One region of the Streptomyces sp. GLSS-08 genome, then DNA from elsewhere that is predicted to be linked to it. Evidence: riboswitches for the same ligand, from Rfam matches in the RefSeq annotation. Region 1 holds a riboswitch; each other region holds the start of a gene.
What was found. Region 1 has a riboswitch for S-adenosylmethionine ahead of AC0ZLC_RS07220 (glutathione S-transferase family protein). Riboswitches for the same ligand answer to the same signal wherever they lie in the genome.
Positions count from the first base shown of each region.

Region 2: it holds a riboswitch for S-adenosylmethionine, as region 1 does, so the genes downstream of both, thrC (threonine synthase) here and AC0ZLC_RS07220 (glutathione S-transferase family protein) in region 1, are expected to answer to the same signal.
Region 3: it holds a riboswitch for S-adenosylmethionine, as region 1 does, so the genes downstream of both, AC0ZLC_RS31520 (aminotransferase class V-fold PLP-dependent enzyme) here and AC0ZLC_RS07220 (glutathione S-transferase family protein) in region 1, are expected to answer to the same signal.

Region 1 is NZ_JBWJAQ010000003.1:374,951-384,437, forward strand. It holds gene AC0ZLC_RS07180 (fibronectin type III domain-containing protein) at 1-491, opposite strand, end outside; partial or broken gene AC0ZLC_RS07185 (glycoside hydrolase family 75 protein) at 857-1,593, shown strand; gene AC0ZLC_RS07190 (PTS-dependent dihydroxyacetone kinase phosphotransferase subunit DhaM) at 1,709-2,119, opposite strand; gene dhaL (dihydroxyacetone kinase subunit DhaL) at 2,112-2,711, opposite strand; gene dhaK (dihydroxyacetone kinase subunit DhaK) at 2,771-3,763, opposite strand; gene AC0ZLC_RS07205 (type 1 glutamine amidotransferase domain-containing protein) at 3,975-4,670, opposite strand; gene AC0ZLC_RS07210 (PadR family transcriptional regulator) at 4,807-5,370, opposite strand; gene AC0ZLC_RS07215 (nuclear transport factor 2 family protein) at 5,455-5,856, shown strand; gene AC0ZLC_RS07220 (glutathione S-transferase family protein) at 5,922-6,734, opposite strand; SAM riboswitch class IV at 6,926-7,069, opposite strand; gene metX (homoserine O-acetyltransferase MetX) at 7,126-8,325, opposite strand; gene AC0ZLC_RS07230 (bifunctional o-acetylhomoserine/o-acetylserine sulfhydrylase) at 8,331-9,487, opposite strand, start outside.
Region 2 is NZ_JBWJAQ010000019.1:19,971-29,457, reverse strand. It holds gene groL (chaperonin GroEL) at 1-1,249, opposite strand, end outside; gene AC0ZLC_RS27585 (cold-shock protein) at 1,731-1,934, opposite strand; gene AC0ZLC_RS27580 (MoaD/ThiS family protein) at 2,370-2,648, opposite strand; gene thrC (threonine synthase) at 2,645-3,949, opposite strand; SAM riboswitch class I at 3,967-4,124, opposite strand; gene AC0ZLC_RS27570 (glucosyl-3-phosphoglycerate synthase) at 4,292-5,263, shown strand; gene AC0ZLC_RS27565 (alpha,alpha-trehalose-phosphate synthase (UDP-forming)) at 5,389-6,792, shown strand; gene otsB (trehalose-phosphatase) at 6,892-7,746, opposite strand; gene AC0ZLC_RS27555 (DUF3263 domain-containing protein) at 7,814-8,041, opposite strand; gene AC0ZLC_RS27550 (extracellular solute-binding protein) at 8,097-9,362, opposite strand; gene AC0ZLC_RS27545 (ROK family protein) at 9,475-9,487, shown strand, end outside.
Region 3 is NZ_JBWJAQ010000028.1:6,483-15,969, reverse strand. It holds gene AC0ZLC_RS31550 (C40 family peptidase) at 12-1,028, opposite strand; gene AC0ZLC_RS31545 (C40 family peptidase) at 1,265-2,305, opposite strand; gene AC0ZLC_RS31540 (NYN domain-containing protein) at 2,656-4,005, opposite strand; gene AC0ZLC_RS31535 (hypothetical protein) at 4,077-4,316, opposite strand; gene AC0ZLC_RS31530 (rhomboid family intramembrane serine protease) at 4,472-5,203, shown strand; gene AC0ZLC_RS31525 (Lrp/AsnC family transcriptional regulator) at 5,200-5,481, shown strand; gene AC0ZLC_RS31520 (aminotransferase class V-fold PLP-dependent enzyme) at 5,538-6,899, opposite strand; SAM riboswitch class IV at 7,072-7,188, opposite strand; gene trpD (anthranilate phosphoribosyltransferase) at 7,273-8,337, opposite strand; gene qcrB (cytochrome bc1 complex cytochrome b subunit) at 8,494-9,487, opposite strand, start outside.

The DNA.
Region 1 (9,487 bases):
AGCTGGACCGCCCGGGCCCCGAGCACTCTGCCACCGGGGTGCCCAGGGCGGGTCGGTGCGCGGTGGTCGGCCGCGGTCGCCGCGGGGGTGGTGGCGCGCACCCGTCTGCTGGGCGGCCCGACGTCCCCGCCGGCGGCCCGCGCCCGGACCGTGAAGGCGTAGGTGGTGGCCGGCGCGAGCCGGGTGACGTCCACCATGTGCTCCGTCCCCGGCACGTCCTTCACCTTCCTGCCGCCCCGGTACACCTCGTAACCGGCGATCTGGGGGTCGCCCGTGGCGAGGTTCCACATCACGTGCACGCTGGTCGCGCTGCCGGCCGCGGCGGTGACGCCCACCGGGGCCGACGGCAGCCGGCCGCTCCGCCCGTCGTCCTGGCCGCCGCCCCAGCCGCAGGACGCCACCAGGAGCAGCGAGCCGCAGATCACCGATATGCGAGTGCGTCGCACGGCCCCGCCTTCCCTCGACCGGATTGGTCTGTACCTGTATGCCATGTCGGCGCGAACACATCAAGAGGTGGCGGGAAGAGGAGAGGAGCCGGTCGCCACATCCGCCGGGTGCTCCGTGTGCCGATTCCTGACGCGGCGTGAACTCGTGCTCTCTCCGCGGGAGTTCACGCCCATCGGTGCGGACCGACGTCGTCGCCGATGCCGCGCCCAGGCCGGCGGAGCGGGCCCGGGCCCGCATCAACCCCGCTCGCCCGGCCGACCCTCCGCGACAACGCCGGTCCACCGACCGTGACCTGGGCCGGACCGAGGTCGTGCGCCATCCGGACGCTCACCGGTGGACGGCCTGCGCGACCCGGCCCAGATCTGGTTGAGTGCCCGTCAGTGTCGCCCAGGAAAAAGGGTTCCTCATCGTGCGTGTCCAGTCGCTGACGTTGGCCGCGGCCTGCGCCGCCCTGCTCGCCCCCACCACGCTGCCCGCGAAACCGCCGCCCCCCGCCCCCGCCGCCGGACCGCAACGGCCCCCGGTGCGTGCAACGGAACGGCCCCGGGTGCGCGAAGGAGACGTCAGCGCGGCCGAGCTTCTCGCCGCGGTCCGCCACTGCGCTCCGGTCTCCGGCGGCCGCTACCGCAGCGACGACGACGCCCCGCCGACATCCCCGTGTGCGGCGGCCGCGGGGCCGTGTTCTGGAAGGCGGACCTGGACATCGACTGCGACGGCAGGCCCGGCCCCCGCTGCAACCGGCGCACCGACCCGCTCTTCTCGTCCATGACGGCCTTTCAGCAGTCCGACGGGCGCCACTTGAGCGCCGAGACCCTGCCGTACATCGTCGTGCCGTCCCCCGGCACCGTCTGGAACCACCGCGACCACGGCATCACCGGAGGGTCCGTCGCCGCCCTCATCCACCGCGGCCGCGTCCAGTACGCCGTCGTCGGCGACGTCGGACCGCGCGACATCATCGGCGAGGCGTCGTACGCGGCCGCCCGGGGCCTCGGCATCCGGACCGACCCGCGCGGCGGCGGTGTGCCCTCCGGTGTCACATACATCGTGTTCGAGAACTCCGGCGGGTCCCCGATCGGGGACCACCGGGCCACGGCGGCCCGGGGCAGGACGCTGGCGCGGAAGTTCCTCGCCGAGAACCGGAACTGAGCGCCCGCCCGACCGATCACGGTCGTGTCCGGGCAGGACCGGACACGACCGAGCCCCCGCCCACCAGGGGCAAGGGCTCGCGGTACGCGGCGCACGCACGCCCCGTACCGCCGTGTCACTCCTTCCGGTACGCGTACGCCTCCGCCGCGGCGGCCTCCACGGCCGCTAGGTCCGCGCCCGCCGAAGCCGTCACGACCGCGGCGACCGCACCCTCCACGAAGGGCGCGTCGACCAGCCACGTGTTCTCCGGCAGTTCGTCACCCTCCGCGAGGAGCGCCTTCACGGTGAGGACCGCACTGCCCAGGTCCATGAGGACGGCGACCCCGGCGCCCCGGTCCACGGAGGCTGCCGCGGCGGAGATCAGCTCCGCACTCGTCCCCAGGCCGCCGTCCACGGTGCCGCCCGCGGGCGCCACCGGAGCCGTCGCGCCGCCGCCCGACAGTCCCACCGCCAGCTCGGCGACCGAGGCGGCGACGGCCGCACTGTGCGACACGAGCACGATCCCGACCAGCTCGCCGTCACTCACCGGACGCCTCCACGAGAGCCGCGATCAGCAAGGACGCGGACGTCGCACCCGGGTCCTGGTGCCCGATGCTGCGCTCGCCCAGATAGCTGGCACGGCCCTTGCGCGCCTGCAACGGAGTCGTCGCCGCGGCACCTTCCTCGGCCGCGGCACGGGCCGCCGCGAACGACTGGCCGAGCGCGTCCACGGCGGGCACCAGCGCGTCGATCATGGTCTTGTCGCCGGGCGCGGCCCCGCCCAGCGCCATCACCGCGTCCACGCCCTCGCGCAGTGCCTGCGCGAGCTGCTCCCCGCTGACCTCGGGAGCGTCCCCGAGGGCCTTGCCCGTACGGCGCAGCAGGGTGCCGTACAGCGGCCCCGATGCGCCGCCCACCGTCGAGATCAGCTGCCGGCCGGCGAGCGTCAGAACGGCACCGGGCGTGTCCGGCGCCTCCTTGTCCAGCGTGGCCACCACGGCGGTGAAACCACGCTGGAGGTTGCTGCCGTGGTCGGCGTCGCCGATGGGCGAGTCCAGCGCGGTGAGCCGTTCGGCCTCGCGGTCCACGGACGCGGCGGTCGCCGCCATCCAACGTCGGAAGAATTCGGCGTCGAGCACGGAATCTCCTTGCGTGGTACGAACGTTGACCGGACGTCGGGACCGGACGTCGGCGGGATTCACCTGCCCCAGCGCAGGCCCGGGGTCTCCACCGGGGCGTCCCACAGCCGCAGCAGCTCCTCGTCCACCTGGCACAGGGTCACCGAGGCGCCCGCCATGTCCAGCGAGGTGACGTAGTTGCCGACGAGTGTGCGCGCCACGGCGACACCGCGCTCGGTCAGCACCCGCTGCACCTCGGCATTGAACCCGTACAGCTCCAGCAGAGGAGTCGCCCCCATGCCGTTGACCAGGACCAGGACCGGATCACGCGGGTCGAGGTCCTCGAGGATCGCGTGCAGCGTGAAGTCGGCGATCTCCCGCGAGGTCATCATCGCGCGCCGCTCCCGGCCGGGCTCGCCGTGGATTCCGACGCCCAGCTCCAGCTCCCCGGGCGGCAGGTCGAAGGTGGGGCTGCCCTTGGCCGGAGTGGTGCACGCGGAGAGCGCCACCCCGAAACTGCGGGAGTTCTCGTTGACCTGCCGGGCGAGCGCCTCGACCCGCTCCAGCGGCGCGCCCTCCTCGGCGGCCGCCCCGGCGATCTTCTCCACGAACAGCGTCGCGCCGGTGCCGCGCCGGCCCGCCGTGTACAGACTGTCGGTGACGGCGACGTCGTCGTTCACGAGGACCTTGGCGACGCGGATGCCCTCGTCCTCGGCGAGCTCCGCCGCCATGTCGAAGTTGAGCACGTCACCCGTGTAGTTCTTCACGATGAACAGCACGCCCGCGCCACTGTCCACAGCGGCCGCGGCCCGTGCCATCTGGTCCGGCACCGGGGAGGTGAAGACCTCGCCCGGACAGGCCGCCGACAGCATGCCGGGACCCACGAATCCGCCGTGCAGCGGTTCGTGCCCGGAACCACCACCGGAGATGAGCCCGACCTTTCCGGCCACCGGGGCGTCGCGCCGGACGACCAGCCGGTTCTCGACGTCGACCGTCAGCTCCGGATGGGCGGCCGCCATGCCCCGCAGGGCGTCCGCGACCACTGTCTCCGCCACGTTGATGAGCATCTTCATGGGTACCTCCTGATGAGATCCGCCTCTTGCAGTATCGGCGTTCCGGAGGCGGTGGTCACGTGCTGCGGGTCTCCGGGTGGAGCAGACGGGGCGGTGCGGGGCGGACGGTGGGCCGGTGACGTGCGAAAGAACGCCCCGGCGGGCCGGGTACCGGCGCCCCGGAGGGAGGCGCGGTCCCGGTCCGCCGGGGCGCGGGGGTGGGTCGGGACGCTCAGGCCAGCTTCTTCAGCAGCTCGGCGGCGAGCGGAGCGGAGGAGGACGGGTTCTGGCCGGTGACCAGGTTGCGGTCGACGACCACGTGCGGGGCCCACGGCTCACCCTCCTGGAAGTCCGCGCCCGCCTCGACGAGCCGGTCCTGGAGCAGCCACTTCGCCTTGTCGGCGAAGCCGGCCTGGGTTTCCTCCGCGTTGGTGAACCCGGTCAGGCGGTACCCCGCGAAGGCGTTGCCGCCGTCCTCCTGTCGCGCGGCGAGCAGCGCGGCCGGGGCGTGGCAGACCACGCCGAGGGGCCTGCCCGATGCCAGGGCGTCGACGAGCAGCCGGCCGGAGACGGTGTCGACCGAGAGGTCCTCCATCGGACCGTGGCCCCCGGGGTAGTAGACGGCCGCGTAGTCGTCGAGGCGTACGTCCTCCAGCCGGATCGGCTGCCGGAACTCGCTGATCGACGCCAGGACTCCGTCGATACGGTCGGCGCCCTCCTGGCCCCCGTTCACCTCGGGCGCGAGGCTCGCCCGGTCCACGGTCGGTACGACGCCGCCGGGCGTGGCGACCACGATCTCGTGGCCGGCGGCCGTGAAGGCCTCGTACGGGGCGACCGCTTCCTCGGCCCAGAAGCCGGTCGGGTGCTTGCTGCCGTCCGCGAGCGTCCAGTGGTCGGCGGCGGTCATCACAAAAAGAATCTTCGACATACGACGAACGTAGACGCACAAGGCCATAAGTGACCAATAGGCCTGACACTCGGAGCCATAGGAGATCCGATGCGTCGGAGGGAATACGCCGTCCCCCGCGGTGGGACCCTCGACCGGCCCCGGCCCGGCCCGGGGATCAGCCGCGCGCGGCGGCCCGTCGTTCCAGGATGCGCAAGGACCGCTCCGCCCACGTGATGTTCTCCCGTTCGAACGCGCGGCCCCGCGTCAGCGTGAGGTACGGGCCGATCCGCTCGGCGCCGGACAGGTACTCCTCCTCGGTGCGGCCGTCGAGGAGGCGGGCGCACAGCCGGTCGTAGCGGGCCAGTTTCGCGCGGGCCCACTCCAGCCGCTCGCTGATCGCCGCGCGCACGGCATCGAGGTCCCCCTCGTCGACGGCGTGGACCTTGACCAGGAGTTCGTCGCGGATGGCCGTGGGTTTCGGCGGGGCGGCCGTGAAGTCACGCAGCGCGCGGCGGCCGGCGTCGGTGAGCGAGAACATCCGCTTGTCGGGTCTGCGCTCCTGCCGCACCAGCCGGGCCGCGATGAGCCCCTCGCCCGCCATGCGGTCGAGTTCCCGGTACAGCTGCTGGGGAGTCGCCATCCAGAAGTTGGCGATCGCCGCGTCGAACCCCTTGGCCAGGTCGTACCCCGACGCCTCGCCCTCGAGAAGCGCGGCCAGGACCGCGTTGCGCAATGCCATGCGCCCAAGGCTAGGTGTCCACCCGCCTCCGTGAGTAATATCCTCCACACCTAATCAATTAGTTGACTATGAGAGGTGGGCGCGATGCATCCGTTCCGCAAGGCGGTGGAGGCGAACGACCACGCCGCGATCGAGGCGCTGCTGGCCGAGGACGTCGTGTTCACCAGCCCTGTCGTCTTCAAGCCGTACACCGGCCGGGCGATCACCGCGGCCATCGTGCGCGGTGTCTCCCGCGTCTTCACGGACTTCCACTACGTCCGGGAGATCGCCGGCGCCGACGGCGGCGACCACGCGCTGATCTTCCGGGCGAAGGTGGGCGACAAGGAGATCGAGGGCTGCGACTTCCTGCACCTCGACGAGGACGGCAAGATCGACGACCTCACGGTGATGGTCCGCCCGCTGTCGGCGGCCCAGGCGCTCCAGGAGGCGATGGCCGCGCAGTTCGAGCAGATCTCGCGGGAAGCGGTCGAGCGCGCGGACGGATAGTCGAGCGCGCGGACGGACGGCGGACGGATGGGGAGCGGCGGAGGCGGAACCCCCGCCGCCATGGTCTACCTCGGTCGTGCGGCCTGCGGCTGCACGGCACCGGCACGGCTCGTCCGTCCGCGGAACGCCGGGAGCGCGGCCAGCCGACGTACGTAGTCCCGGAGGTGTCCGTACGGGGCGAGCTCGTCCGGGTCTTCGAGGTGGACGAGGGCGACCCAGAGGTCCACGTCCGCGGCGGTCAGGTCGCGGCCCGAGGCGTAGGGCGCCGAGGCCAGCCGCCGGTTCAGCCGCCCGAGTGCGGCGGACCGCCTGTGCGGCGCTGCGGCCGGTACGACGTCGGCGTCCAGGAGTTCGCTCAGGGCGTCGATGTCCGCGGCGCGGGCCGGCGGGCGGAGCGCGGGAAGCCCGGTGCCGGTGCGGACGGCCAGACCCGCGAGGTCGCGCAGGATGTCGGGTGTGTGGTTGCTGACGACGCGTCCGGTCCAGCGGTCGCAGAGGGCGGGCGCGGTGAGCGGGCCCTCGTAGTGGTGCCAGGTGGCCTCGTAGGCCCGGCGCAGGGCCGCGAACCCGTCGGACCTCTCGCCGGTGTGCGCCAGGGGCGTGGTGGCGACGAAGTCCCCGAGGCCCAGCAGATCCAACGTGATCGAGACGCGCAGCGAACGGGGACAGTCGGTGCACAGGTACAGCCGGTAGCGGTGCGGTGCCGGGTAGAAGCCGCCTGCCAGGCCGACGCCGATACGGCTGTTGAGGCGGCGCGGGCTCGGCGACCCCGTGACGCGGGAACCGCGAACCGGGCCGGAGGTGCCGTCGGGACGTCCGGCGTCGGACGTGGTGCAGGGTGCGCTGGTGCTGGAGGCGTGCGACATGGTCTCGGGCATGACTCTCCACGGGTGAGGAAGTCCGGCCGCCCGCTGGGCGCCGCGACGAAACGGAGTGACTGCGCTCTCGTGCCGGTCCGGATCGTCGGGCTAGTACGCGCTGGAGACACGCGACAGATCGATGTGCAGGCGCCTCGTCAAATCGTTCCTGGGCATTCCCACCGGTCCTTGCTCGGGGCTCGCGAGATGCGAGACCACGCTTGTCCCGCCGCGCCGGCGGAACCCGGTCGTCACCCGGGGCACCCCGTCGCGGTGGAAGGGTTGCCTGCCAGCGGGCCGGGGCCGATGACCGTACGAGCAGGGAGCCTGCCCGCGGGGCGCTGACAATCGTGACCGTCCCGGTCAGTGTCGTCGCGCTCCGTGGGAGCGTCAAGAAGGCCCGCGCGAAGTCTCACGACGTGGTCGGGGCGGCCCGCCCGGGTGCCGGGGGAGGGACGCTGCCCGGAACCGGTTCGAGCAGTTCCCGCACCAGCGCGGCCACTTGCTCCGCCTCGATGAGGAAACCGTCGTGGCCGTACGGGGACACGACCGTACGGAGACGGTCCGCCGTGCCGATCCCGGCGGCCAACTCCGCCTGCTGATAGGGAGGGTAGAGCCGGTCGGAGTCGACCGCGGCCACCAGGGTCCGGGCCGTGACGCGGCTGAGCGCCGCCCGGACACCCCCGCGGCCCCGCCCGATGTCGTGGCTGTTCATGGCCTCCGCCAGCGCGACGTAGCTGCCCGCGTCGAAGCGGCGCACCAGCTTGGCGGCATGGTGGTCCAGGTACGACTCGACCTGGTACCGGCCGCCGTTCCACGGCTCCTCCGTGCCCTGGTACCCGCGGCCGAAGCGGGTCCGCAGCTCCGGCTCGCTGCGATAGGTGACATGGGCGAGGCGCCGGGCCAGGCCGAGTCCCGCGTGCGGTCCGCGGCCACGCCCGGCGTCGTGGTAGTCGCCGCCGCGCCAGTGGGGGTCGGCGCGGATCGCGTGGACCTGCGCCGAGGCCCAGGCGATCTGCTCGGCGCTCGCAGCGGCGGTCGTCGCCAGCAGCAGCAGCGAGTCCGTGCGCTCGGGGTACGACACGGCCCACTCCAGGGCACGCATCCCGCCCATCGACCCGCCCAGCACCAGCGCCCACCGGCTGATGCCGAGCGCGTCGGCCAGGCCGGCCTCGGCCGCCACCTGGTCACGCTGTGTCAGAAACGGGAAGTCACCGCCCCAGCACCGTCCGCCGGGACGCCGGGAGGACGGTCCCGTGCTGCCCTGGCAGCCGCCCAGCACGTTCGGGGCGACGACGAACCAGCGGTCCGTGTCGAGTGCCCGGCCCGGTCCCACCAACCCGTCCCACCAGCCCGGAGTGGGATGCCCCGGCCCGGCGGGTCCGGCGACGTGACTGTCGCCGGTGAGCGCGTGCAGCACCAGCACGGCGTTGGACCCGTCCGGCGCGAGCCGCCCCCAGGTCTCGAACGCCAGCCGCACGCCAGGAAGTTCACCGCCCGCCTCCAGGGACAGCGGCTTCCCGCGGACGTGCCACTGGCGCCGTCCGGCCGGGTCCCCCTCCCGCCACGCCCCGGAGGCCGGCGGGAGGGAGCCCCGGGAGGTCGCAGGCACGGTGTTCAGGACGCGCCCTTCGCGGCGCGGAAGCCGGCCTCCAGGTCCGCCTTGAGATCGGCGAGGTTCTCGATGCCGACCGACAGGCGCACCAGCCCCGGTGAGGTCCCGGTCGCCGCCAGGCCGTCCTCGTCGAGCTGGCTGTGCGTCGTGGACGCCGGATGGATGATCAGGCTGCGTACGTCACCGATGTTGGCGAGATGGCTGAACAGCTCGACCGCGTCCACGAACCGCTTCCCGGCCTCGACACCGTCCCGCAGCTCGAACGCCAGCACCGCGCCCGCGCCGCGGGGCAGGTAGCGCTGCCCAACCTCGTACCACCGGTTGGACTCGAGCCCCGGATAGTGGACGGCGGCGACCTCGTCGCGCTGCTCCAGCCATTCGGCCAGGGCCTGGGCGTTGGCGGAGTGCCGCTCGATGCGCAGGCTGAGCGTCTCCACCCCTTGGAGCAGCAGGAAGGCGGAGTGCGGCGACAGCGCGGGCCCGAGGTCGCGCAGCAGCTGCACCCGCAGCTTGATCGCGAAGGCGCCCGGACCGAGCGCGGGCCAGTACCGCAGCCCGTGGTAGCTGGGGTCCGGCTCGGTGAAGTCGGGGAAGCGCTCGGCGTGCGCACCGAAGTCGAAGGTGCCGCCGTCCACGACGACACCGGCGATCGTGGTGCCGTGCCCGCCGAGGAACTTGGTGGCCGAGTGCACGACGATGTCGGCGCCGTGCTCGATGGGCCGCAGCAGGTACGGGGTGGGCACCGTGTTGTCCACGATCAGCGGGACACCGGCCTCGTGGGCGACGTCCGCGACGGCCCGGACGTCGAGGACGTTGCCGCGCGGATTGCCGAGCGTCTCGGCGAACAGCGCCTTGGTGGTCGGCCGGATCGCCGCCCGCCAGGCCTCGGCGTCGTCCGGGTCGTCGACGAAGGACACCTCGACGCCGAACTTCGGCAGGGTGTGGCGGAACAGGTTGTAGGTGCCGCCGTAGAGGGACGTACTGGCGACGATGTGGTCACCGGCGCCCGCCAGCGTCAGGATCGCCAGGGTCTCGGCGGCCTGCCCGGAGGCGAGGGCCACGGCGGCGACCCCGCCCTCCAGCGCGGCGATGCGCTGCTCGAAGACGTCCTGCGTGGGGTTGTGGATGCGCGTGTAGATGTTGCCGGGCTCGGCGAGCG
Region 2 (9,487 bases), on a different contig from region 1:
GGGCCACGCCACCACCGGCGACGATGCCCTCCTCGACGGCCGCCTTCGCGTTGCGAACGGCGTCCTCGATGCGGTGCTTGCGCTCCTTGAGCTCGACCTCGGTGGCGGCACCGGCCTTGATGACGGCCACGCCGCCCGCCAGCTTCGCCAGACGCTCCTGGAGCTTCTCGCGGTCGTAGTCCGAGTCGGAGTTCTCGATCTCGGCGCGGATCTGGTTGACCCGGCCGGCGACCTGGTCGGCGGAGCCGGCGCCGTCGACGATCGTGGTCTCGTCCTTGGTGATGACGACCTTGCGGGCACGGCCGAGTAGGTCGATGCCCGCGTTCTCCAGCTTGAGGCCGACCTCCTCGGAGATGACCTCGCCGCCCGTGAGGATGGCGATGTCGCCGAGCATGGCCTTGCGGCGGTCACCGAAGCCCGGAGCCTTGACGGCGACGGACTTGAAGGTGCCACGGATCTTGTTGACGACCAGGGTCGACAGGGCCTCGCCCTCGACGTCCTCGGCGATGATCAGCAGCGGCTTGCCCGACTGCATGACCTTCTCGAGGAGCGGCAGCAGGTCCTTGACGTTGCTGATCTTCGAGTTGGCGATCAGGATGTACGGGTCGTCGAGGACGGCCTCCATACGCTCCATGTCGGTCGCGAAGTACGCCGAGATGTAGCCCTTGTCGAAGCGCATGCCCTCGGTGAGCTCGAGCTCCAGACCGAAGGTCTGGGACTCCTCGACCGTGATGACGCCTTCCTTGCCGACCTTGTCCATCGCCTCGGCGATGAGCTCGCCGATCTGGGTGTCGGCGGCGGAGATGGAGGCCGTCGAAGCGATCTGCTCCTTGGTCTCGACATCCTTCGCCTGCTCCAGCAGGGCACCGGAGACGGCCTCGACGGCCTTCTCGATACCGCGCTTCAGAGCCATCGGGTTGGCGCCGGCGGCGACGTTGCGCAGGCCCTCGCGGACCAGCGCCTGGGCCAGGACGGTCGCGGTCGTCGTGCCGTCACCGGCCACGTCGTCCGTCTTCTTCGCGACTTCCTTGACCAGCTCGGCGCCGATCTTCTCGTACGGGTCCTCGAGCTCGATCTCCTTGGCGATGGAAACACCATCGTTGGTGATCGTGGGGGCGCCCCACTTCTTCTCGAGGACGACGTTGCGACCCTTGGGACCAAGGGTGACCTTGACGGCGTCGGCGAGCTGGTTCATCCCGCGCTCGAGACCGCGCCGTGCCTCCTCGTCGAACGCGATGATCTTGGCCATGTGAAGTGGTCCTCCCGGACTGGGGTGGATTGCTCCGGACCGCGCTGGCGCCCGCGACGGACGGCCTGCCTGCCTCGTGGTTCCTTGCCCCACATGGCCTGCGGGCCTCGCCGACCCGGTCCTTCGTTGTCACTCTCACCTTCAGAGTGCTAACGCCAATGATTAGCACTCGACCCCCGAGAGTGCAAGACGCTCCCCCGCAGTGAGCCCCTTCCAGGGGGCGCGCGGACCCCGACGGGAGCACTCCCACGCGCCCGCACGCCCTGCCGCAGCACCCACCCCGGCCTCCCGTACGCCCCGCCACGACCTCACCGCGGTTCCCGTACGCCCGCCGCGACCTCACCGCGGTTCCCGCACGCCCCGCCCCGCCGCGACGTCGTCCCGGCCGGGTCGCGGAACGCCCGAGGGGCCCGTACCCCTGATGGGATACGGGCCCCTCGACGTGAGTGAATACGTGCGTCGGTGGCCGATCGCGCCGAGATCAGACGGCGAGTTTGACCATGTCCGCCTGCGGACCCTTCTGGCCCTGCGAGATCTCGAACTCCACTCGCTGACCCTCTTCAAGGGTGCGGTAGCCGTCCATCTGAATCGCGCTGTAGTGCACGAAGACGTCCGCACCACCGTCGACCGCGATGAAGCCGTACCCCTTCTCCGCGTTGAACCACTTGACGGTGCCCTGAGCCATGCCTAACTCCCCTATTACTGGCCCTTGCACAGATCCGCACTTCGCGGATCCGGGTCAGACCTCACCCCCCAACGGTTGGGGGTGTGCGCCGGAACGCGTCGACCGCGGCTGAATGTATCTGTCCAACTGCCGTCTGCAACAGGTCAGTCGGACGAGAAATCCGGGCACGCATGATCGGCAATATGTGGAGGACTCGCACATGTTCAGGGCAAGTCGGGCCCCGTAAGTGCCATGAAAGGCTTGAAAAAGCCGGGCACATTGGCTGCTTCTTGTCGGACACCGGATCGGCGTTCATATGCGCCCGGCATGGAAAGCGCGGCAGCTTCCCCAACTGTACCGTGCTCAACCATGCAGAATTGCCCCCTCCGTTTCTCTTGCGGAGAGGGCAATCCGGGGGAACAGCCGGTTTTCGAAGCCGGTTTTCGAAGCCGATCGTCAGCAGCCGCCGGCCACGGCCGGGATGATCGAGACGCCCGCGCCGTCCGGCGTCGCCGTCTCGAGGCCCTGCTCGAAGCGCACGTCGTCGTCGTTCACGTACACGTTGACGAAGCGGCGCAGCTTGCCCTGGTCGTCCAGGACGCGCGCGGCGATGCCCGTGTGGTTCTTCTCCAGGTCCGAGATGACCTCGGCGAGGGTCGCGCCCTCCGCCGGGACCTCGGCCCTGCCACCCGTGTAGGTGCGCAGGATGGTGGGGATGCGAACGTTGACGCTCATGATGCGAGGCCAGCCTCTCGGAAGGAGTCCAGGTTCGGGCGGATGGTCGCGGTCAGACCGGTGCCGGCCACCGCGTCGAGGGTCTTGAGGCCGTCACCGGTGTTGAGGACGACCGTCGTCAGGGTCGGGTCCAGGACGCCGCTCTCGATCAGCTTCTTCGTGACCCCCACGGTCACGCCGCCCGCCGTCTCGGCGAAGATGCCCTCCGTCCGCGCCAGCAGCTTGATCGCGTCGACGATTTGCTCGTCGTCGACATCCTCCACCGCACCGCCGGTCCGGCGCGCGACGTCGAGGACGTACGGCCCGTCGGCCGGGTTGCCGATGGCGAGCGACTTGGCGATCGTGTTCGGCTTCTGCGGCCGTACGACGTCGTGTCCCGCCTTGTAGGCCACGGACACCGGCGAGCAGCCCTCGGCCTGGGCGCCGAAGATCTTGTACGGCCGGTCCTCGACGAGGCCGAGCCTGATCAGTTCCTGCAGCCCCTTGTCGATCTTCGTGAGCTGGGAGCCCGAGGCGATCGGCACGACCAGCTGGTCCGGCAGCCGCCAGCCGAGCTGCTCGCAGATCTCGTACGCGAGGGTCTTCGAGCCCTCCGCGTAGTACGGCCGCAGGTTGACGTTGACGAAGCCCCAGCCCTCGCCGGCCGGGTCGCCGATGAGTTCGGAGCAGAAGCGGTTGACGTCGTCGTAGTTGCCCTCGATGCCGACGAGTTCGCCGCCGTAGATCGCGGCCATGACGATCTTGCCCTGCTCCAGGTCGTGCGGGATGAACACGCAGGAGCGGAAGCCGGCCCGGGCGGCGGCGGCGCCGACGGCACCCGCCAGGTTGCCGGTGGAGGAGCAGGAGAGCGTGGTGAAGCCGAAGGCGCGGGCGGCCTCCAGGGCCTGTGCGACGACGCGGTCCTTGAAGGAGTGCGTCGGGTTGCCCGAGTCGTCCTTGACGAAGAGCTTGCCGGGGTCGACGCCCAGTTCGCGCGCGAGGTTGTCGGCCTGCACGAGCTTGGTCCAGCCCGGGTTGATGTTCGGCTTGTCGGCGACGTCCGCGGGGACGGGCAGCAGCGGCGCGTAGCGCCAGATGTTCGCGGGGCCCGCTTCGATGCGCTTGCGGAGTTCCTCGGTGTCGTACGCCGAGAAGTCGTAGGCGATCTCCAGCGGGCCGAAACACTCCTCGCAGGCGAAGACCGGGCCGAGCGGCACGCGGTGTCCGCATTCGCGGCAGGAGAGGGCCGCGGCGGGGCCGAGATCGACGGAGTCCGCGGCGGTGGAAGAGTCGGTGGTGCTTGCAACTGTCTGCGCAGCCATGGAGGCGAGGCCCTTTCTCCTCATCTTCCTCACGGCGCACTTCGCCGTGAGACGGATTTGGCACCTTCCCTAGCCGGGAGCCTCGCGACGCTGATCGGCGACGATCAGGACGAGACCGGCTGGAGGGTTGCCGGGGCTTCAACGGGCCGTATCCCTCTGCCCCTCTGGATGAGCGGTGTTCAGTTGTTGGTCGCGACGCGGGGACCGAGCCAGGACATGCAATGGTCATCCGCGTTGTTCAAGACTGTAACCGAAGGCCAGGACAGTTGAGATAGTCGTCCGAACCGCGAGATGGATCACACCCCGGCGGGGCGTGTGGTCGGACAGTGAGGAGCCCGGACCGTGCTGGAAGAAGTCGAGCGCTGGCTGAGCACCCGCTCCTGGTCCGTGACCGACCGTCCGCTCCACCAGCTGACGGCCGCCAAACGCACCACGGGGTCGACGGTCAGCGTCGTGCTGCCCGCCCTGAACGAGGAGGAGACCGTCGGGGCGATAGTCGCGGCCATCCGCCACGACCTGATGCTGCGGGTCCCGCTCGTCGACGAGATCGTCGTCGTCGACTCGGGCTCGTCCGACCGCACCTCCGAGGTGGCCGCCGCGGCGGGCGCCCGCGTGGTGCACCGGGACGACATCCTGCCGCGGCTCCCGCCCGTCCCCGGCAAGGGCGAGGTCCTGTGGCGGTCCCTGCTGGTGACGAGCGGGGACATCGTCTGTTTCGTCGACGCGGACCTGCGCGAGTTCTCCTCCGACTTCGTCACGGGGATCGTGGGCCCGCTGCTCACCGACCCGGGCGTGGCTCTCGTCAAGGCCATGTACGACCGGCCGCTGACCGTGTCCGACGGGTCCGCCTCCGGCAGAACCGCCGCGGGCCAGGGCGGCCGGGTGACCGAGCTGATGGCGCGTCCGCTCCTGAACATGCACTGGCCGCAGCTCGCGGGCTTCGTCCAGCCGCTGGGCGGCGAGTACGCGGCGCGCCGGTCGCTGCTGGAGCGGCTGCCGTTCCCCGTCGGGTACGGGGTGGAGCTGGGCATGCTGGTGGACGCGCTGCATCTGGTGGGTCTCGACGCGCTCGCCCAGGTCGACGTCGGGGTGCGCAGGCACCGCCACCAGGACGGGCAGGCGCTCGGCCGGATGTCGGCGGCGATCTACCGCACCGCGCAGCTCCGGCTCGCCCGCGGGCACCTCGTCCGCCCGGCCCTCACCCAGTTCGAGCGGGGCGAGGACGGCTTCGTGCCGCGCACCCACTCCGTGGACACGCAGGAGCGGCCCCCGATGGTGGAGCTGGCCGAGTACCGCTCACGCAGAGTGGCCTGAGCCCGGACACCGCGTGATGCCGGGTGGCGCCGGATGCCGCCGGACGAGGTGCTCCGGGGGCCGAGGGGCGAGGCGGTACCCGCCCGTACGTTTGAGCGTTTCCGAGCCGGGCTAGGTTGAGGTCTATGGCTTCCACGCACGGTGACCACCAGATCCTTGTCGCGTCCAACCGCGGCCCGGTCTCCTACGAGCTGCGCGAGGACGGCTCGCTCCACGCCCGGCGCGGCGGGGGCGGGCTGGTCTCGGGACTGTCGGCGATCGGGCCGGACGCGGGCGCCCTGTGGGTGTGCGCGGCCCTCGGCGACGGGGACCGCGAGGCGGTGCGGCGGGGCGTCGGCGAGGACGGCGTGCGGATGCTCGACATCGACGCCGAGGTGCACACGGACGCGTACAACGGCATCGCGAACTCGGTGCTGTGGTTCGTCCACCACATGCTGTACCAGACCCCGCTCGAGCCCGCCTTCGACGCGGAGTTCCGGCGTCAGTGGGCGTCGTACGAGACGTACAACCGGGCCTTCGCCGACGCGCTGGCCTCGGCGGCGGCGACGGGGGCCTCGGTCCTCGTGCAGGACTACCACCTGACGCTGGTGCCCGGGATGCTCCGTGAGCTGCGGCCCGACCTGCGCATCGGGCACTTCTCGCACACGCCGTGGGCGCCGGTCGACTACTTCCGGATGCTGCCCGACGACATCGCGCAGCAGGTGCTGCGGGGGATGCTCGGCGCGGACCGGCTGGGCTTCCTCACCCGTCGCTGGGCGGACGCGTTCACCGCGTGCTGCGAGGACCTGGCCGGCGGTCTCGGCGGCACCCGGGTCGGGGTGCACGGCCTGGGCGCGGACGCGGAGTTCCTGCGCGCGCGCTCGCACGAGGCGGACGTCGACGAACGGATGGCGGCGCTGCGGGAGCAGATCGGCACGTCCCCGGAGGGCGGCCCGCGCCGGACGGTCGTACGGGTCGACCGCACCGAGCTGTCGAAGAACATCGTGCGGGGCCTGCGGGCGTACGAGCAGCTGCTGGAGGAGCGTCCCGAGTTGCGCGAGCGGGTGGTGCACGTCGCCTTCGCCTACCCGTCCCGCCAGGACCTGGCCGTCTACCGGGACTACACGGCCGAGGTGCAGCGCGTCGCCGACACGATCAACTCGCGGTACGGGACGCCCGGCTGGACCCCGGTCGTGCTGCACGTCCAGGACGACTTCGCCCGCTCCCTGGCCGCGTACCGGCTGGCGGACGTGGCGCTGGTCAACCCCATCCGGGACGGTATGAACCTGGTGGCCAAGGAGGTGCCGGTCGTCTCCGACGGTGGGTGCGTCCTGGTGCTCTCGCGGGAGGCGGGGGCGCACGAGGAGCTCGGCGAGGACGCGATCACGGTGAACCCGTACGACGTGGTGGGCACCGCACGCGCGCTGCACGAGGCGCTGACGATGCCGGCCGACGAGCGCGCCACGCGCACGAAGCGGCTGGCCGCCGCGGCGACCGCGCTGCCGCCGGCCCGGTGGTTCCTGGACCAGCTGCACGCCCTCCAGGCCTGACCCCGCGTGGCTCGGTCCCCGGCCGGGGACGGGGCCACGCCGGCGTCGGTACGGGTACCGGTTCCGGGAACCGGTACCCGTACCGACGCCGGTCTGCTTTCAGGTCAGTCGGTTCGCCAGGGCCGTGAGGAGGTGGACGACCCCGGCCGGGCCGTCGACGACCAGGTCGGCGCGTTCGGCGAGTTCGGCGACCTCCGCGTTGCCGCTGAACACCAGCAGGCCCGGCACCCCGTCGGAGCGGAGCTTGTCGACGGCGGCGAACGCGGGCAGGTCGCCCAGGTCGTCACCGGCGTAGAGGACGGCCTCGGCGCCGCTCTCGCGCACGTACTCCGTGAGGGCGACGCCCTTGTCCACGCCCGGTGGCCTCAGCTCCAGGACCATCCGGCCCGGCTCGACGATCAGGCCGTGCCGGGCGGCGAGCTCCCCGAGGGGGCCGCGCAGGGTCTCGAAGGCGGCCTGCGGGTCCGCCGCGCGGCGCGTGTGCACGGCGACGGCGCGGCCCTTCTCCTCGATCCAGGTGCCCTGCCAGGCGCCGATCTCGTCCAGGAAGCCGGGCAGTTCGGCCCGGACGGCTGCCACTCCGGGGTGCGGCGCGGGCGCGCTGACCGTGCCGCTCACCGCGTCCCAGCGCTCGGCGCCGTAGTGCCCGAGGACCACCAGGTGCTCCAGGCCGGGGACGCCCGCGAAGCCGCCGTGGCGGACCGCGACGCCCGCCGGGCGGCCGGTGACGACCGCCACCGACGCCACCTCGGGCGCGAGGGCCGCGAGGGCGGGGACGGCGCCGGGGTGGGCCCGGGCCTGTTCGGGGTCGGGGACGATCGGGGCGAGCGTCCCGTCGAAGTCGAGTGCGATCACGGCCCGGCCGGGCCGTCGCAGGATGGCGTCGAGTCCCTCGCGCCCGGCCGTGGTCGCCGGGGTCGGCAAGGAGTCCGTGAAGTCCGCGTTGCTGCCCATGGGACGACCCTATCCGTGCGGGGCGGGGCGCACGCCTGTCACTTTGCGCCGGGTGCCCCGGGCGGACTCAGCGTTCCGCGCGGCGGGCCTCGCGGACACGGCGGAGCCGGTTGACCGTCACCGGGTCGTGGGCGAGCGCCCGCGGGTCGTCGAGCAGGGCGTTGAGCAGCTGGTAGTACCTGACCGGCACGAGACCGAGCTGTTCGCGTATCGCCCGCTCCTTGGCGCCGGGACCGGGCCAGTTCCTGCGCTCGGTGGCGAGGACGGCCCGCTCCTGGGGGGTGAGCTGCTCCATGGCGGCCACGGTAACCCCCGCCACCGACAGCGCACGCCCGTCCGGTCCCGCCGCGCTACTCCGCGCTCTCCGCGATGACGGCCCGGCGCTGGAGTTCGCCCAGGACGGCGGACGGGCGGCCGGCGGGGCCGACGGCCTTGCCGATGTCCTGCTTGACGGAGGCGCTGACGCCGGCCCAGCTGGTCTCGCCGACCGGGTAGAGCTCGGCGGAGGGGAGTTCCTCCAGGAAGGGCGCGAGGTCCTTGTCGTCCGGGTCCTCGGCCATGACCGCGGACGCGGACGTGGTCACCGGCAGCAGATCGTACCGGCGGGAGAAGGCCAGCACGTTCTTCGTGCTGTAGACGTAGTCGAGGAACTCGCCGGCCTGCTCGCGGTGGCCGTTCTTCTTGAAGGCCATCATCCAGTCGGCGACGCCCATCGTGGTCCGGCTCCTGCCCTCGGCGCCGGGCATGGGCACCATGCCGAACTTGACGCCCTTCGCGGCGGCGGTCTTCATCAGCGTCGGGTGCCCGTTGAGCATGCCGACCTCGCCGCGGGCGAAGGCGGCGAAGGCGTCGGCGCGGTTGAGTTTCGCGGGCGCGGTCGGTCCGGTGAGCCCCTTGCCGACCAGCTCGTTCTTCAGCCAGTCGAACGTCCTGACGTTCTCCGCCGAGTCGAGGGAGTACGTGCCGACGTCCTGGGTGTAGCCGCCGCCCCCGCTCAGCAGCCACTGCATGGTCTCCGCCTGCGCCTCCTCGGGGCCGAGCGGCAGCGCGTAGGGGATCTCGACGCCCTTGGACTTGAGCACCCTGGCGTCGGCCGCGAGCGCGCTCCAGGTCTTCGGCGGGGTGAGGCCCGCCTCGGAGAACAGCGTCTTGTTGTAGAAGAGGAGCCGCGTGGAGGCGGCGAACGGCATGCCGTACTGCACCCGCCGCATCTCGCCCGCGTCGCTGAGCCGGGAGACGAAGTCGGCCTGGGTGGGTATGGAGAGCAGGTCGTCGGCCTCGTACAGCTCGCCCTCGGCCGCGTAGTCGGCGTACGCGCCGATCTGGGCGAGGTCGGGGGCCTTGCCGGCGTCGACCAGGTCCCTGACCTTGCGGTCGACGTCGTTCCAGGAGTAGACGTCCACCTCGACGTGGATGCCGGGGTGCTCGGCCTCGAAGCTCGCGGCCAGATCGTCCCAGTACTTCTTGGAGCTGTTGGCCGCGGAGTCCCCGTAGTCAGCTGCGACCAGTCGCAGGGTCACGTCGTCGGAGCCGCCCGAGCCGCCGCAGCCCGTGAGCGCCGCTGTCATGCCCAGTGCGGACACCACCGCGATCAGTCCTGTCCTACGCCGCTGCACCGCTCGTCCCCAACCCTGTTGTCTAGTCCTGTTGTCCCAAAGTTCGGATACAAGGTCTACACCACGTGAGTGGACTAGACCTCTCCTGGGGTAAGGGGCGACACTGTCCCCCGTGAGACATGTCA
Region 3 (9,487 bases), on a different contig from region 1:
CCGCGTGAGGGTCAGACCCGCGTCACCGAGGAGACCGGCATCATGCCCACCGGGTCGTAGCGCACCGGCGCGCCCGGGTAGGGGGCGTGGATCACCTGGCCGTTGCCCATGTACATCGCGATGTGGCTCGCGTCGGACCGGTAGGTCACCAGGTCGCCGGGCTGCGCCTGGGAGAGCGGCACCTGCCGGCCGGCGTACCGCTGCGCCTGCGAGGTGCGCGGCAGACCGACACCCGCCTGCGCGTACGACCACTGCATCAGGCCAGAACAGTCGAAGCCGCCGGGCCCGCTGGCGCCCCACACGTACGGGCGCCCGAGCGCGGAGCGTGCCGCGGCGACGGCGGCGGCCGCGCGGCCCGAGGACGGCGCCGCACCCTCGAAGCCGGGCATGCCGGGGCGTCCGGAGCGGGAGGCCCGGTCGTAGGCCGCGCGCTCCGCGGACGGCAGCGAGTCGAGCAGCCGGCGTGCCCGGTTCAGCTTCTGCACGACGGTCCTCTTGTGCCGGGCGACGGCCTTGCTGCTCCTGTCCAGCTCGGCGAGCTTGCCGCTCGCCTCGTCACGCCGCTGGGCGAGGTCGCGCATGGCCGTCCGGAGCCTCCTGATTTCGCCCGCCTGGTGCGCGCCGATGCGGTCGAGCACGGCGGCCTTGTCGAGGTAGTCGTCCGGGTCGTCGGAGAACAGCAGGGCGAGCGAGGGGTCCATGCCACCGGAGCGGTACTGGGCTCCGGCCAGCGAGCCGAGCGCGTCCCGCATGGTGTTGATGCGCTCCTGCTGGCGGGCGATCTCGTCCTGAGCCGTGGACACCTGCTCGCGCAGGGTGTCGGCACGCTCGTCGGCCTTGTTGTACGCCTCGGTGGCCTGCTCGGCCTGCTCGTACAGTCGGTCCACGGCGGACCGGGTGTCGTCCTCGGGCTCGGCGAGTGCCGGCACGGCGCCCAGGGCCGCGGCCGCGGCGGACAGCACACAGACGGCGGCGCTGGTCGCGCCCCGGTCGAACCCGGATGGTGCAAGGCGACGATGGGACCCCACGGGTAGCCGCTCTCCCTCCGCTGACGGACCCCCGGAATGGGGGAAACGCGCCAGACAGTAGCCGGGCGGCTACGCACCGGCCAACGACCCCGACGGCCACACACCGTGACGCCCCGCTTCAGACGCAGGTCATCAGCGGGGCGCGGGGTCAGCGGGAGCGACACCGATTCGCCCGTTCGGGCGGTGTGGTGAGGGCTTTCCGGGACGGCCGACGTGGCCCGACCGGACAGAACGCGTCAGATGCGGACGCCGAACTGGAAGGGCATGTTGCCGATCGACTCGTAGCGCACGACCGTGCCGGTGCGCGGGGCGTGGAGCACCTGGCCGTTGCCGGCGTAGAGACCCACGTGGTGCTGGTCTCCGTAGAAGATGACCAGGTCGCCGATCTGGAGGTCGCTCTGCGAGTAGATGCGCGTACCGGCGTTGGCCTGGGCCTGCGAGGTGCGCGGTATGGAGACACCGGCCTGGGCGTAGGCCCACGAGGTGAGTCCCGAGCAGTCGAAGGAGCTGGGGCCGGTGGCGCCGTAGACGTACGGCGAACCGATCTTCGTCTGCGCGGCGGCGTACGCGGCGCCGGCCCGGCCGGAGGCGGGCTTGGCGGCGGAGTCGGTGTCGAGGGCGCTGCGCTCGCTGGTGCGGGTGGCGCGCGTCTGCTCCGCGTCGAGGGCGGCCTTCTCCTTGGCCGTCAGGGTGTTGAGGAGCTTCTGCGCCTCGGCGAGCTTGCCCTGGACTTCCTTCTTCTTCTTGCCGAGTTCGGTGCGGGTCTCGGCGAGGTCCTTGAGCTTGGTCGAGGCTTCCTGGCGCTGCTGGGCGAGCGAGCGCTGCTTCTCCTGGATCTTCTTCAGCGACTCGACCTGCTGGCCGCTCAACTGGTCGAGCGTGGACGCCTTGTCGAGGTAGTCGTCCGGGTCCGAGGAGAGGAAGAGCTGGAGGGAGGGGTCGATGCCGCCGGAGCGGTACTGGGCGGTGGCCAGCGAACCGAGGCCGTCACGCAGGTCGTTGAGCTCTTCCTGACCGCGGGCGACGTTGTCCTGCAGGGTGCCGATCTGCTTCTCGAGCTTGTCCTGCTTCTCCTTGGCCCCGTTGTACTTCTCGGTGGCCTTCTCGGCGTCTTCGTAAAGCTTGTCGACCTTGGACTTGACCTCGTCCTTGCTCGGCTTCTCGCTCGGCGCGGCGTTCGCGGCCTGCGAGCTGAGGGCAACTGCGGCGGCAGCAGCGGTGGTGAGCACGGTCACGCGAGTGCGGCTCGGCTGCTTGGGTCGACGGTGGGACGCCACGAAGGCGAGCTCCTTCTTCCTCCAGCCGCCTGCCGATGCGCCGACGGGCGGTGTCCCTCCACCGTCACTCCCAATGAGTGATCACCCGAGCGGAGGTTCGAGGCTGACCCTAGTGACCTTCTTGTGATCAGTTCAAATCCTCATAGGAAAAATCTCGGTCACCGAGTGCATTCTTTACCGACAACTCACGTGCAGTCATGCGCGTTTGACGCTACGTTGCGTGAAGGTTTCGCCAATTCGGGCATCTGGCCCAGACGTTATGCATGGTGCGTACGTTGCCTATGATCCGGTAAGCACGGAAAGACACCACCGCGGACTCGGCCCCGGAAAGCGGTGCATTCCGCTCCGGTTCAGCCGCGCGAGAAACGCTTGAGGAGTACGACGGACGCCACCGGGCGAGCGCCGGCCCTGGCGATCCCGTCGGCCACCTCACGGTCGGTCGACACGACGATGACGGGCCGCCCCACCGGCTCCGCGCGCACCAGCTGGCGGATCAGCTCGTCGGCGGTGACACCGGCCTTGGAGAACAGCACCCGCACCCCGCGGGGCGGCGCGAGCAGCACGGGCGCGGCCAGTTCGGCGCCGTCGAAGACACAGGTCACCTCGGCGCCGGTCTGCGCGGCCAGCTGCGAGAGCTGCCCGAGCAGCCGCAGCCGCTGCTTCTCCAGCGGCATCTGCGGATAGCCGGTCTTGGTGACGTTGTAGCCGTCGACGACCAGATGCGCCTGCGGCAGCGCGAGCAACTGGTCGAGGATCGCGGGGTCGTTCTCGGACAGCGCGCGGGCGGCGATGTCCTTCGGCGTCATCCGCCCCGGCTCGACGGCGTCGACGGTCTCGGCGGGCCGCTGGGACACCGGCGGCAGGGCGAGCTCGCGCCGCAGCCCCTGAGCGGCGTCCAACACCGTGTCTAGCAGCAGCCGCACCCTCATGTCCTCCACGCTGCGGCCCTCGCGCGCGGCCCTGCGGGTGGCCTCCAGGGCCGCCTCGGCCTCCCCGAGCCGCGTCTTGAGCCGCCGGTTCTCGCTCTCCGCGGCCGACACCTGGGCCTGCGCGTCGGCGCGCGCGGTCTCCGTCTCGCTCTGGACCCTGCGCAGGGCCGCCTCACCGCGCTTGACGTCACTGAGGGCGCTGCGCAGCTTGCGGTGCAGCGATTCGGCTTCCTTCCTCGCCGCCTCCAGCTCCGTACGCAGCCGCTCGGTCTCGGCCCTGGTCTGGCCGCGGGCCGCCGCCAGCTCCTCGCGCAGCCGCTCCAGCTCGGCCCGGTTCTCCTCGTCGGCGCGCTCGGCGTCCGCCCGCTGGGCCTCCTCGCCCGCGGCGGTCACCAGCTTCACCCAGCCCGTGGGGCGCAACACGTAGGCCGCGGCCCCCACGTCCAGCGGGTCCGCGGCCGGGGGCGGTGAGCCCGCGTCGAGGGCGCCGGTCAGTTCCGGCTGGGCCTCTCTCAGCTTCTCGGCGATGCGCTGTCTGAACAGCGGGTCCGTCTCCAGCGCCGCGGCCATGGCGTTGCCCGCGAACTTGGCCCGCCGGTTCGGGGCGAACCGCGCATACTGCCGCAGCTGGGCGGGGAGTTCGGCCATGGTCAGCCCGCCGAAGCCGTCGGAGACGATCTGCACGACCCGGCGGCGCACGCCGTCGGGCAGCGGACGGTCGAGCACCTCGGCGGTGCCGTCGTCCGGCTCCCCGTCCGTGGTCTCCACCATCCCTCACACCCCAATTTCTCGCGGGGCCCTCCCCCACTCTCGGCTTCGCTCGAGCGGGGGGACCCCCATCGTCAGGAGCCGGCGCCCGGCCTGTCCACGAGTTCCACCTGGTCCACCGCGTTGCACCAGCGGCACCGCACCGAGTCGATGGTCTCACTGACCACCTCCCGCTCCTCGACCTTCGGCTCACCGGCCAGGTCGAGGTGCACGTACTCGACGACCTTCGAGGAGCGGGTCACGTCGAAACGCGTGAGGTTGCCGCAGAGCATGCAGCGCCACCGGGTCTCGGTGGTCGGCAGGGGAACCGTCATCGTGGCTGTTTCGCCTTCCCTCTAGTGTCCGTGATGCGCCAGCTTTCCTGGTGCGTGTGGCTCGTACCCTACGGCCTGGCGGGACCCCGACGCTCGGGCGTCCACGCGGCGAGGCGGTCTGTGCGGCCCCGTCCTGTTACGTCATGCTTTGCCGCATGACCGGAAAGTGGAGTGCGGCGGTCGGCCGGACGAGCCGGGGACGGTCGGCGCCGGTGACGTACGGACTGATCGGCCTCTGCTGCCTGATCTTCGTCATCGGCCCCGCTGCGGGACTCAACCCCGCCTACGGCACCGGGGACGAGCTGCTCGCCGCCCAGCAGGCCTACTTCCGCCGCTGGGGCGTGGTGCCGGCCGAGCTTCTCGACGGAGTGCCACGGGCCTGGCTCACCCCCGCGACAGCCCTGTTCATCCACGGCAGCTGGCTCCATCTGCTGGGCAACATGCTCTTCTTCTGCGTCTTCGGGGCGATGGCGGAGGAGCGCATGGGCCATGTCGAGTTCGCCCTCTTCTATCTGGGCTGCGGATATCTCGCCCTGCTCGGGTACGCGATCGCCAACGCCGAGTCCACGCAGCCCCTCGTCGGCGCCTCGGGGGCGGTCTCCGCGGTCCTCGGCGCGTTCCTGTACCTGTTCCCCGGCGCCCGGGTGACCAGTCTCTTCCCGTTCCTCTTCTTCCTGCCCCTGCGCTTCCCGGCCTGGGTGGTGCTGCCCTTCTGGGCGGTCCTGCAATGGCTGGCGGCGGGCCGCGACGACCAGGGCCCCGGGGTCGCCTACCTGGCCCACCTGCTGGGCTTCTTCGCCGGGTTCCTCCACGCCTGGGTGCGCTTCGGCCGTGCGACTAGAGTGAAAACCCCAGTGACGGCCCCCGAGGGAGAGAACCAGCCGTGATCACCGCGATCGTGCTCATCAAGACCAGCGTGGACCGGATCCCCGAGATCGCGGAGTCGATCGCGGCCCTCGACAGCGTCAGCGAGGTCTTCTCCGTCACCGGGACCTACGACCTGATCGCCATGGTCCGCGTCCAGGCGCACGACGACCTGGCCGACGTCATCCCCGGCCGGATCAGCAAGATCCCGGGCGTCGAGGGCACGGACACCCACGTCGCGTTCCGCACGTACTCCCAGCACGACCTGGAGGCGGCGTTCGCGATCGGTCTCGACTCCTGACCCGCCGGGACCGCACCGCTCCCACCGCCCCCGGGCGCTGAGCCCTTCCTACGGCGTCAGACCGCCGGGACGCAACGCCCGTCCTCGGTCCGGTACTGCCACCGGGCGCCGTCCCGCACGAGTTCCCGCACGGCGCGGACGAAGCGCTCGACGTGCTCGTCCGGGGTGCCCGCGCCGAAGCTGACGCGGATGGCGTTCAGCGACTTCTCGCCGGGCGCGGCCTCCGGGGCGCCGCACTCCCCCTGGCTCTGCGGGTCGGTGCCCAGCAGGGTACGCACCAGGGGGTGGGCGCAGAAGAGTCCGTCGCGCACGCCGATGCCGTACTCGGCGGACAGCGCGGCCGCGAAGTGCGAGCTGTTCCAGCCCTCGACGACGAACGAGATGACGCCGACACGCGGGGCGTCGTCGCCGAAGAGCGACAGCACCCGCACCTCGGGCACCTCGGCGAGGCCCGCGCGGACCGTGTCGATGAGGTGCTGCTCGCGGGCCACCAGGGTGTCGAACCCGGCCTCGGTCAGCGCCTTGCAGGCTGACGCGATGGAGTGGACACCGATCACGTTCGGCGAGCCGGCCTCGTGCCGGGCCGCGCTCTCGTGCCACTCCACGTCGACCCCGCCGTCCGTGCGCCGCGACACCTTGCGGCTGGCGCCGCCGCCCGCGAGGTACGGCTCGGCCTCGGTCAGCCAGTCGGCGCGGCCGGCGAGGACCCCGGAGCCGAAGGGCGCGTAGAGCTTGTGCCCGGAGAAGGCGACCCAGTCGACGTCCAGGTCCTGCACGGACACCGGGTGGTGCGGGGCGAGCTGGGCTGCGTCGAGGACGATGCGCGCGCCGTGCGCGTGGGCGGCTGCGGCGAGCTCGCGCACCGGCCACAGCTCGCCGGTGACGTTGGAGGCACCGGTGACGCACACCAGGGCCGGCCCGTACGGGTCGCGGCCGGCCAGCGCCCGCTCCAGCGTCGCGACGGCCTCGCCCGGGGTGCGCGGGGCGTTCAGGTACGTCACTCGGGCGTCCCGCCAGGGCAGCAGCGAGGCGTGGTGCTCGGTCTCGAAGACGAAGACCTGGCAGTCGGCCGGCAGGGCGGAGGCGAGCAGGTTGAGCGAGTCGGTGGTGGAGCGGGTGAAGACGACCTGGTCGCCGGCGCGGCAGTCGAGGAACTCGGCGACGGTCCTGCGGGCGTTCTCGAAGAGGTCGGTGGACAGCTGGGACAGGTATCCGGCGCCGCGGTGCACGCTGCCGTAGTAGGGGGCGTACGCGGCGACGTCGTCCCACACCCGCTGCAGGGCGGGGGCGCTGGCCGCGTAGTCCAGCGCGGCGTACGTGACCTCGCCGCCGGTGACCAGCGGGACGGTGACATCCCGTCCCAGAACGGGCAGCGGGGCACAAACGGACCGGTCGGCGGCAGTGGTGGGGACAGACATGGCGAACTCCTGTGAGAAGCAGGCGGATTCGCTGTGCGGACGGCCCGTGAAGGGGGCGGCTCCGGCACAGGAAAAGGTGAAAAGGGTGTGCGGAGGCGGGGCGCTGCGCCCTATCGCATTCGCTTGCTCACAGAAGGCTCCCTCGACGACCAGGACCCCTGGTGAGGCGAGGGGTCCGCGCTTGCCGCAGACCTCGCTGCCTACGGCCTGGTCTTCACCCGGGGCACCCCGCCACGGACGGAGGGTTGCCGGACAGCCGGCCGGGGCCTCATGGCTGTCGCTCATGACCTGGTACAGCATCTTGCCAGAAGATCGTCGACGCGCAAGGCGCAGTCCAGAATCCGGACCGCGCCCCGCGCACCTCGCTTTCGGCTCAGGCGTGGCTGGCCGCGACCCACCGGTCGAGGGTCCGCTTGGCGGCCCCGGAGTCGATGGCCTCGGCCGCCTTCGCCATCCCCGCGCGGATCCGCTCCGCGAGCGGTCCGTCTCCGGGCTCCAGGGCGACCAGGGCCGCCGCCGAGTTCAGCAGCACCGCGTCCCGTACGGGCCCGGTCTCGCCGTCCAGCAGCCGCCGGGCGACCTCCGCGTTGTACGACGCGTCGGCGCCCCGCAGAGCCTCCACGGGGACGAGCCCGAGGCCGACGTCACGCGGGTCGAAGCTCTCCTCGCGGACCTTTCCCTCGCGGACGACCCACACCCTCGACGTGGCCGTGGTGGTCAGCTCGTCGAGACCGTCGTCGCCGCGGAAGACCAGCGAGGAGTGGCCGCGCTCCGCGAAGACACCGGCGACGATGGGCGCCATCCTGAGGTCGGCCACACCCACCGCCTGGGCCTTCACCCGGGCCGGGTTGGTCAGCGGGCCCAGGAAGTTGAAGGTGGTCCGGATCCCCAACTGCCCACGCGCGGCGGCCACATGACGCAGCGCCGGATGGAACTTCACCGCGAAGCAGAAGGTGATCCCGGCCTCCTCGGCCACCTCGGCAACCCGCTTGGGCGTCAGCTCCAGATTGACGCCGAGCTTCTCCAGGACGTCCGAGGCGCCGGACGCGCTCGACGCCGCCCGGTTGCCGTGCTTGACCACCTTGGCGCCCGTGCCGGCCACGACGATCGCGGACATCGTGGAGATGTTCACCGTCTTGGCCCCGTCACCGCCCGTACCGACGATGTCGACGGTCTCGCCGGGCACCTCGATCACGTTGGCGTGCTCGTACATCGTGCGGACGAGACCGGAGATCTCCTGGACCGTCTCACCCTTCGCGCGCAGCGCGACCGCGAACCCGGCGATCTGCGCGTCCGTCGCCTCGCCGCGCATGATGCGGTCCATCGCCCAGGCCGTCTCGTCCGCGCTCTGGTCGCGGCCCTCGAGCAGGCCGTTCAGCACCTGGGGCCAGGAACGGCCCGCCGCGATGTCGCCTCCAGCGGGGGTCACAGCACTCATATGCCGCTCCTGGTTCGGGTAAGAGGACGAGAAGACACGTGCACGACGTGTGACAGACAGGGTCCACCCTATCCAGGCCCGGGGACGGCAAAGAGCCCCGTCCATGCAATGGACGGGGCTCCAGCCGTGGCGATCAGTGCGTGACCGGGGTGCGGATCAGTGGTGGCCGTGGCCGCTCGTGATCTCCTTGTACTCCTCGACCGTGGGCTTGGGGATCTGGTTCTCTTCCCCGTAGTACGCGTTGCTGAGCTTCGCGCGCAGCTTCTGCGTGCCCGTGACCTTGCGCTCGACACCGTTCTCGTCGACCGCGGGGCCGATCTCGGCCGGCTCGTACTGCTCGTGCGCGGTGAGCGTGTGCAGCGACTCCTGGCTGAGCGGCTCGTGCACCTCGACGAACTCACCGTGCGGCAGGCGCTTGATGATGCCCGACTCGCGGCCGTGCAGCACCTTGTCCCGGTCCCGGCGCTGGAGGCCGAGGCAGATCCGCTTGGTGATGAGGAACGCGACGACCGGCGCCACGAAGAACGCGATGCGCACGAACCAGGTGATCGAGTTGATCGACATGCGGAAGTGGGTGGCGAAGAGGTCGTTGCCACCGCCGATCAGCATGACGACGTACCAGGTGATCCAGGCGACACCCACGGCCGTACGGGTCGGGACGTTGCGCGGGCGGTCCAGGATGTGGTGCTCGCGCTTGTCGCCGGTGACCCAGGACTCGATGAACGGGTAGACCGCGATGACGACCAGCACCAGCGGGAAGATCATCAGCGGGACGAAGACACCCATGACGAGGGTGTGGCCCCACAGGTTGATCTCCCAGCCCGGCATGGTGCGGATCAGGCCCTCGGAGAACCCCATGTACCAGTCGGGCTGCGCGCCGGTCGACACCTGGTCCGGCCGGTACGGGCCCATGGACCAGATCGGGTTGATCGAGGCGATGGCCGCGATCACCGCGATGACGCCGAAGACCAGGAAGAAGAAGCCGCCCGCCTTGGCCATGTACACCGGCAGCAGCGGCATGCCGACGACGTTCTTCTCGTTCTTGCCCGGGCCCGCCCACTGCGTGTGCTTGTGGTAGAAGACCAGGATCAGGTGGGCGACCAGCAGGCCGAGCATGATGCCCGGCAGCAGCAGGACGTGGATCGAGTAG